Linked DNA regions of Collimonas fungivorans Ter331. The protein of the gene in region 1 interacts with the protein of each later gene in a pairwise test. Links are inferred from orthologs where the notes say so. Each region holds a gene or a part of one and is shown on either strand. Other genes may lie near its edges.

Region 1 (5,806 bases):
GAGCGCGATATCGGCAGTCAGCTGCGCCAGCGTTTCGCCGTCGCGCTTCAATGCCGACAACACCTGCAGGGCCGACACGATGCCGTCGCCGGTCGTATGCTTGTCCAGGCACAGCAGGTGGCCCGAGCCCTCGCCGCCCAAGATCCAGCCGCGCTCTTTCATCACTTCCAGCACGTAACGGTCGCCGACTTTGGCTCGTGCAAATTCCACGCCCATATTGCGGAACGCCACCTCCAGCGCCATGTTGGTCATCAAGGTGCCGACTGCGCCTTTGACCGGCCCCGTCTTCATGCGGTCCTTGACCATCACATACAACAGCTCGTCGCCATTATAGATGCGGCCGCGGGCATCCACCATCAGCAGGCGGTCGGCGTCGCCGTCCAGCGCGATGCCGATGTCGGCGCGGTTGGAGCGCACCGCCAGCGCCAGCGCGTCCGGCGCGGTGGCGCCGAAGCCGGCGTTGATATTGAAGCCGTTAGGCTGGTTGCCGATCGAAATGACTTCGGCCCCCAGCTCATGGAATACGTGCGGCGCAATATGGTAGGCGGCGCCGTGGGCGCTGTCGACCACGATGGTCAGTCCGCGCAGGTCGAGCTCGTTGGGGAAAGTGCTTTTGCAGAATTCGATGTAGCGTCCGGCAGCATCATCCAGGCGCCTTGCCTTGCCCAGCTTATCCGACGCGACACAAGCCATCGGCAGCTCCAGCGCATCTTCGATCGCGGTTTCTACCGTATCCGGCAGCTTGTTGCCCTGCGCCGAGAAAAATTTGATGCCGTTGTCTTCATACGGGTTATGCGAAGCTGAAATCACCACCCCGGCCGACAGGCGCAACGCCCGCGTCAGGTAAGCAATCGCCGGCGTCGGCATAGGGCCCGCCAGCATCACATCGACGCCGGCGGCGGCAAAACCCGCCTCCAGCGCGGCTTCCAGCATATAGCCGGAGACCCGGGTATCTTTGCCGATCAGCACGGTTGGCTTGCCCCCGCCCGATTTGGCCTGGGCCAGCACTTTACCGGCAGCGTAACCCAGCTTCATTACAAAATCCGGCGTAATCGGCGCTACGCCGACACGACCGCGCACACCATCGGTACCAAAATATTTTCTTGTCATCTCAACCTTCAGTCACATGCATTTCAATCGTTATATTTTTTTCGCTGCGCCGCCTGCCATACCTTGAGCGCGTCCACAGTCTCGGCCACATCATGCACCCGGACTATCTTAGCACCCTGGGAAACCGCCGCCAAAGCCGCTGCCAGGCTGCCGGCAAGGCGCCGTTCCAGCGCTTTGCCGGTCAGCTCGCCCAGCATGGTTTTACGCGACATCCCGGCCAGCAAAGGCAGGTCCAGGGCGCGTTGAATATCTCCCATGCTTTGCAACAAAGCAACATTATGCGCCAAGGTCTTGCCAAAACCAAAGCCTGGATCGATGCTGATGCGATTCCTGCTTATCCCGGCCTGCTCCAGCGCGGCTACCCGCTCTTGCAGGAAAGCGCTGACTTCGGCCACCACATCCTGGTATTCGGGCTTGACCTGCATGGTTTGCGGATCGGCCTGCATGTGCATCACGCACAAACCGCAATCGCTGTCGCTCACTGCTTCCAGGGCGCCAGGTGCGCGAAAACCGTTGATATCGTTGATCAGGTCGGCGCCGGCGGCGAGCGCTTCGCGCATCACGGCTGGCTTGTAGGTATCGATGGAGAGCGGCTTGCCGCAATCGCGCAGGGCGTAGATGGCGGGCATGACGCGGTCCAGCTCTTCTTCCAGCGACAGCGCCGGGCTGCCGGGACGGCTCGATTCGCCTCCGATATCGATGATGTCGACGCCGTCGGCGATCATCTGCTCCGCATGCGACAAGGCGAATTCGAGGGAGTGGAACTGTCCGCCGTCGGAAAACGAATCGGGGGTGATGTTAAGTATGCCCATCACCAGCGGCCGCGCCTGCGGCGTGTTGACCGGCAGCCGGTAGCGGCCGCATTGAAAATATTGTTGCATATAGGAAGTTAAATTGAGGGCGCGAAAGGCACGAAAGAAAGGCACGAAAATAAGCAAAAAGGGCGAGGATTGCTCCTCACCCTTGCTGACGGTTATTTCACAAGCTGCGACGCCAGAGGCGCTCCGGACCGGATCAGGCCGGCGCGGTGGCATTCGGCGAAACACCGCCGGATGGATTGTCGCCGGGCGCCTTGCGCACCGAACTGCCGGCTTTCGGCAGGCGCGGCTCGAGGCCTTCCATGATGTCGTTGATCTGGTCGGCGTCGATGGTTTCCCAGTCCAGCAGGGCCTTGGTCATTGCTTCGACCTTGTCCTTGTTTTCTTCCAGCAGGCGGCGCGACAAGGCGTATTGCTGGTCGAGGATGCTGCGGATCTCGGCATCGACTTTTTGCTGGGTGGCTTCCGACACTGTTTTCGAGGACGAACGGCCGAAGTACGCATCCTGCTCCGTATCTTCGTAGACCATGGTGCCCAAGGTCTCGGACATGCCGTAACGCGTCACCATCGCCCGTGCCAGCTTGGTGGCGCGTTCAAAGTCGTTCGAAGCGCCGGTCGACATCTGGTGCATGAAAATCTCTTCTGAAATACGGCCGCCGAACAGGATGGCGATTTCTTCCAGCATCTTGTCCTTGTACATGTTGATGCGGTCATGCTCAGGCAATTGCCAGGTCAGGCCCAGGGCAAAGCCGCGCGGCATGATGGTGACCTTGTGCACCGGATCGGCTTTCGGCAGCAGTTTGGCGACCACCGCATGGCCGGATTCGTGATACGCCGTATTGCGGCGCTCTTCCTCGCGCATCACGGCAGACTTGCGCTCAGGACCCATGACGATCTTGTCCTTGGCATCCTCGAAATCCTGCATCTCCACCAGGCGCTTGGCGCGGCGGGCAGCAAACAAGGCCGCTTCATTGACCAGGTTGGCCAGGTCGGCGCCCGAGAAACCAGGCGTGCCGCGGGCCAGGATATCGGCCTTGACGTCGGTCGAAATCGGCACCTTGCGCATGTGGACGTTCAAGATCTGTTCGCGGCCGCGGATATCCGGCAGGCCGACCACGACCTGGCGGTCGAAACGGCCCGGACGCAGCAACGCTTTGTCGAGCACATCGGAACGGTTGGTGGCAGCGATCACGATGACGCCGGAATTGGCCTCGAAGCCGTCCATCTCGACCAGCATCTGGTTCAGGGTCTGCTCGCGCTCATCATTGCCGCCGCCCATGCCGGCGCCGCGATGGCGGCCGACTGCATCGATTTCATCGATGAAGATAATGCATGGCGCATGCTTCTTGGCGTTTTCGAACATGTCGCGCACGCGCGATGCGCCGACGCCGACGAACATTTCAACGAAATCCGAACCGGAAATGGTGAAAAACGGCACTTTGGCTTCACCGGCAATCGCACGGGCCAGCAAGGTCTTACCGGTACCCGGTGGACCGACCAGCAGGACGCCGTGCGGAATACGACCGCCCAGTTTCTGGAATTTGGTAGGGTCGCGCAGGAAATCGACCAGCTCGGACACTTCTTCCTTGGCCTCATCGCAACCGGCAACATCGCCAAAAGTAACGGTATTGCTGTTTTCATCCAGCATGCGCGCCTTCGACTTGCCGAACGAGAACGCCCCGCCCTTGCCGCCGCCCTGCATCTGCCGCATGAAGAAGATCCAGACCCCGAGCAGCAGGATCATCGGGAACCAGGAAATGAAGATCTGCTGCAGGAACGATGGCTCTTCCGGCTGCTTGACTTCGAATTTGACATTGTTGTTGACCAAGTCGCCGATCAGGCCGCGATCCAGCGCCGTAATGGCGGTTTTCACCTTCTTGCCGTCCGAAGTGCTGGCGACAATGTTGCCGCCTTCAATCGTCGCATCGGTGATATGCCCAGCCCGGATTTCAGTGATCAGATCGGAGTAGGCAATCGGCCCGGCGCCGCTGGCCAGTCCGCGGCCGTCGAACTGCTTGAATACGGTGAAAAGCACCAGGGCGATGACCACCCAGATGGCGGCTTTGGAAAACATATTGTTCACTAGAACTCCTTGGACGCGCTGCGCGCCTATTTTTAGGTACAGCTTCGAGGTACGGCTTCGAGGTATTCCTTAGATTTTACTCGGAATAGATACGGCTTGCTAGGCAGGATATGTGGACGTACCCACGATAAATCAAGGAAAACTTGCTATTTAGCGCGGATTTTTCAATATTTTGCCAAGCAAGAAGATTTCCGAAGACTTGTCGCGGCTGGCTTTGGGCTTCCTGGAAGCCACGGTTTTGAACTCCTGGCGGAATTTCATCAGCACCTCATTGTAGCCGGTGCCGTTGAAACATTTCGCCAGCAAGGCGCCGCCGGGCTTCATGTGCTGCTGCGAAAATTCAATTGCCAAATCGATAATTTCCTCGACCCGCGCCGCATCGGAGATGGCGATGCCGGACAGGTTGGGCGCCATGTCGGACAAGACCAGGTCCACCTTGCGCCCTTCCAGCAGGCGCTCCAGCTGGCGCAGGCTGTCCGCCTCGCGGAAGTCGCCCTGGATGAAATGGACATCGGCAATCGGCTCCATCGGCAGGATATCGAGGCCGATGATCATGCCATGGATGCCGCCGCCATCCTGGCCGGATAGCTTGTTGCGGGCATATTGCGACCAGCTGCCCGGAGTCGACCCGAGGTCGACGATGATCTGGCCAGGCTTGATCAGCTTGTCCAGTTCATCGATTTCTTTCAGCTTGTAAGCGGCCCTTGCACGATAGCCTTCTTTCTGCGCCAGCTTCACGTAAGGATCGTTAATGTGGTCGTGCAGCCAGTTTTTGTTTAATTTCTTCTTTGCCATTCGCGTAGAATACCGTTTTTAAGGAATTTTTATGTTGAAACTTACATCCGCCGAGCGTAGCGAGCTCCGTTCCCAAGCCCACGGACTGAATCCGGTGGTCCTGATCAGCGAAGATGGCTTGAAACCGTCCCTGATGAAAGAGATCGATGCCAGCCTGAATTCGCACGGCCTGATTAAAGTGCGTGTATTCGGTGATGATCGCGAGGCACGGATTGCCATCTACGAAACTATTTGCGAAAAACTCGGCGCTGCGCCGGTTCAGCACATCGGCAAGCTGCTGGTCCTGTACCGTCCGCAAAAAGACGCAGCCAAGGAACGCAGCGAAACCCGCGGCAAGGGCATGCGTGAAGTCACCATCGTCAAGCCGAGCCCAAGCGGCACCAAGCGGCCATCGGTGACCAAGGTCATGGTAAAAGGCAATGAACGCGTGACCCAGGGCGGCAACATCAAGCGCGCCAAACCGCGTCAGAAAAGCAGCAAGAAATCGGCATTGGGCCGTTGATGCTTATGCAGGGCGGCTTATCCGCGGGGCCGCTCTCCGCGGAGCGGCCACCCGCCTAGCGCAAACTGCGCAAACGTAAAATAAGCCCCACTCCCAGCAAACTCTGGATCAGGTAGATGCCGCTGGCGACGCCATGCAGGATGCCGAACCGAGTCTTGGCATCGGCGCTCATGACACCGCCGGCAGCCGCTTCCCGCAAATCCGCCATGAACGGCTGGATGCCGAAATAACCGACCAAAGTGCATACCAGCATGGCCAGCGCCAGCCGCAGCAAGGTCTTGCGCAGCGGCGCCGCGTCGTCGTGGGTGCGGTAACTGAACAACATGACCAAGGCTATTCCGCAAACCACGGACAGCCACGCCTCGATCCTGAATATGCTGCCGGCAATGGTGCCGGCCAGCGCGCGGTCGGCCAGGGTGGCGAACAGGGTCGGCGCAACCAGGTAACCCACCGTCCACAAGCTGCCCACCCACAAAGTGGCGATCAACAGTCTGAGTC
Region 2 (3,171 bases), 700 kb from region 1 along the record:
CAGACTCTGGATCACAACTTCCCCAGCCTTGCGCAATTCAACGATCTTTTCCTTCAAACCTGCTTCAATTCCCCAAGGCGCATGGATCGCGCGCTTGCGGGTTGCTACCGGAATCAGTCTTGCCAGTTCTCGCAAATCCATCGAAAAACCAGTGGCCGGACGCGAACGGCCGAATGCCGCGCCGACGTCGTAACGGCCGCCGCGCAGTATCGCATTCGGCAGGCCGGGCACGTAAGCGGCGAAAATCAGCCCGCTTTCGTAATGATACCCGCGTAAATCGGCTAAATCGACGGTAACGCAATCTTTCCCGGCCGCTTCCGCCAAAGTTTCCAGTTCGTCCAGGGCCTTGGCGATGGCCGGCAGCGCCGGCAGCAGCTGCCGCGCCTGCTGCAAGACACCGGCGTCGCCGTACAGGCCCGGCAAGGCCAGCAAGGCGGCCCGGGTCTCTGCCTTGTAATCGACGCTGATGGTGCGCAAGCCAGGCACGTCCTTGGCTTCCAGCAAGGCCACTAGCTCGGTTTCATCCAGCTTGGCGGCATCGTCGCCGCCGATAATCGTGCGCAAAATGCCAACATGGCACAAATCCAGGCGTACCTGGCTGATCCCGGCCAGGGCCAGGGTGGCCAGCGCCAGTTCCTGGATCTCGGCATCGGCTTCCAGCCCCAGGTGTCCATAGATCTCTGCGCCGATCTGCAACGGCTCGCGGGTGGCGTGCAAGCCGATCTGGCGGGTATGCAGGACGCTGCCGACGTAACACAGGCGGGTGACCGACTCGCGGTTCAGCAGATGGGCGTCGATGCGCGCTACCTGAGTGGTCATGTCGGCGCGGATGCCGAGGGTGCGGCCGGACAGCTGGTCGACCAGCTTGAAGGTGCGCAGGTCGGTATCCTGGCCGGCGCCGGCCAGCAGCGATTCCAGGTATTCCAGCATGGGCGGCATGACCAGCTCGTAGCCGTACAGCCGGAAATTGTCCAGTATCAGGCGACGCAGGTCTTCGATCTTGCGCGCTTCGGACGGCAAGACGTCGGCGATGTTTTCAGGGAGAAGCCAATTCGGCATAGGAAAAAATGAATCTAGGGAAAATTACTTTTGTGGATCAATGCGGCTAAATGCCGGGACTCGGTTATCAATACGACAATGGCCATTTACGGCCGTCGAAAATAAGGAATGGCGCCGCTAGCGAGGGCGCCATTCCCGGATAATCCAGCCCCTCGGCAAAAGGCCTATTTTTTTGCAGGCGCTGCCGCCCCGCCGCCGGCCGGACTACGGAAATATTTAAAGAATTCCGAGTTCGGATCAATCACCATCAGATCCTGGCGGGTCTTGAAGCTGGCGCGGTAAGCTTCAAGGCTACGGTAGAACTTGTAGAATTCCGGATTCTGGCCGAATGCCTGGGCGTAAATCTGCGAAGCCTTGGCATCGCCCTCGCCGCGCATCTTTTCCGCATCGCGATAAGCTTCCGCCAGGATCACGGTACGCTGCTTGTCGGCATCGGCGCGGATCTTTTCCGAATCCGCGGAACCGGTGGAACGCAATTCATTGGCAACCCGCAGGCGCTCGGACTTCATGCGGTCGTACACCGACGCATTGATCTGGTCGACATAGTCAACCCGCTTAAGGCGCACATCGATGATGTCGACGCCGATCTGCTTCGACTCTTCCGCTACTTTGCTGCGGATCGAATCCATCACCTTGCCGCGCTGGCCGGAGATCACTTCGCGCACCGTGCGCTTGGTGATTTCATCGTTCAAGGCCGCCTTGACGATTTGCGACATGCGGTCCTGGGCGCGTTTTTCATCGCCGCCGAAACTGACGAAATACAGTTTCGGATCGGTAATCCGCCATTTCACAAAGGCGTCGATCAGGATGTTCATCTTTTCCGCCGTGATGAAACGGTCGGTATCCGGCGGATCGATGGTGAGGATGCGCTTGTCGAGGAACAGCACGTTCTGGAACGGCGGCGGCAGCTTGAAATGCAAGCCAGGCTGGTTGATCACCTGTTTCACTTCGCCGAAGGCGAACAGGATCGCGTACTGGCGCTGGTCGACCACGAAGATGGTCGAAAACAGCAGCCACAGCGCGGCGAATACGAATATCAGCAGGGAGATAAGGCGATTCATTATCTGCCCTCCCGATCACGCGAGTCGCGACTGTCGCGCGAACGGTCGTCCGGCTGCGGCCGCGTTTCGACCGTGCTGGCGCCATCCTTCATCGTCGACGACGATGCGCTGGTCCCGGCGCTGCCTGCCGCCGCGCCCGGCACGGCGCTGGCCACCGACTGCGAAATCAGCTTATCCAGTGGCAAATACAATAAATTACTCCCGCTTTTAGCATCAACCATTACTTTTGTCGTGTTCGCAAAAATCTGTTGCATGGTATCCAGGTACATCCGGTCGCGCGTCACGCCCGGCGCTTTCTGGTACTCGGTCAGCACTTGCTTGAAGCGCGAGGCATCGCCCTCGGCATTGGCGGTGACGCGGGCGCTGTACGCTTCCGCTTCCTGCAGCAGGCGCGAAGCCGCGCCGCGCGCCTTTGGAATCACGTCGTTGGCGTAAGCCTGGCCTTCGTTTTTCTGGCGCTCGCGGTCCTGGCCTGCTTTAACCGCGTCGTCGAACGCTGCCTGCACCTGCTCCGGCGGCTGTACGCCCTGCATCGTGACATTCGTGATCTGCACGCCGACCTTATAGCGGTCCAGGATCTGCTGCATCAGCTGGCTGGTGTCGAGCGCCACTTTTTCACGGCCTTCGTACAGCACGAAATCCATCTTGTTCCTGCCGACCACTTCGCGAATCGAGGTTTCCGCCACCTGACGCACGGTTTCCTCCGGATCGCGGACGTTGAAAACCCAGTCCGATGCGCTCTTCAGCGTGTACTGGACGGCGAACTGAATGTCGATGATGTTTTCGTCATCGGTCAGCATCAGGGCTTCTTTGGGCTGCTTGTTCTTGGCGTTGGCGCGATAGCCGACCTCGACCGTACGCACCTGGGAAACATTGACGATTTCATGGCTCTGGATCGGGTAAGGCCAGCGCCAGTTGAAACCTGGGGTGGTCGAATGGCTGTACTTGCCGAATGTCATGACAACACCGGTCTGGCCTTCCTGCACGGTAAAGAAACCGCTGGCCAGCCACAGCAAGGCCACCACGGCGGCAATCGCGCCGACGCCGATTC

Evidence for each region.
Region 2: the proteins of ftsH (region 1) and hflC interact in binary tests that used the Escherichia coli proteins (3 or more experiments, as listed by UniProt). The link is inferred for Collimonas fungivorans Ter331 from one-to-one orthologs.

The regions. Positions count from the first base shown.
Region 1 is NC_015856.1:2,965,591-2,971,396, forward strand. The notes cover bases 1,569-4,457. They hold ftsH (ATP-dependent zinc metalloprotease FtsH), read right to left. Parts: upstream 4,012-4,457; coding sequence 2,125-4,011; downstream 1,569-2,124. Other genes in these bases: folP (dihydropteroate synthase), read right to left, coding at 1,569-1,991; CFU_RS12885 (RlmE family RNA methyltransferase), read right to left, coding at 4,162-4,457. Also shown: glmM (phosphoglucosamine mutase), read right to left, coding at 1-1,110; more of folP, read right to left, coding at 1,134-1,568; more of CFU_RS12885, read right to left, coding at 4,458-4,806; CFU_RS12890 (YhbY family RNA-binding protein), read left to right, coding at 4,838-5,308; CFU_RS12895 (DUF4149 domain-containing protein), read right to left, coding at 5,364-5,806. UniProt on the Escherichia coli protein: Acts as a processive, ATP-dependent zinc metallopeptidase for both cytoplasmic and membrane proteins. Plays a role in the quality control of integral membrane proteins.
Region 2 is NC_015856.1:2,263,565-2,266,735, reverse strand. Bases 173-3,171 are described here. They hold hflC (protease modulator HflC), read right to left. Parts: upstream 2,121-3,171; coding sequence 1,224-2,120; downstream 173-1,223. Other genes in these bases: hflK (FtsH protease activity modulator HflK), read right to left, coding at 2,120-3,171; CFU_RS09940 (ATP phosphoribosyltransferase regulatory subunit), read right to left, coding at 173-1,059. In the rest of the region: more of CFU_RS09940, read right to left, coding at 1-172.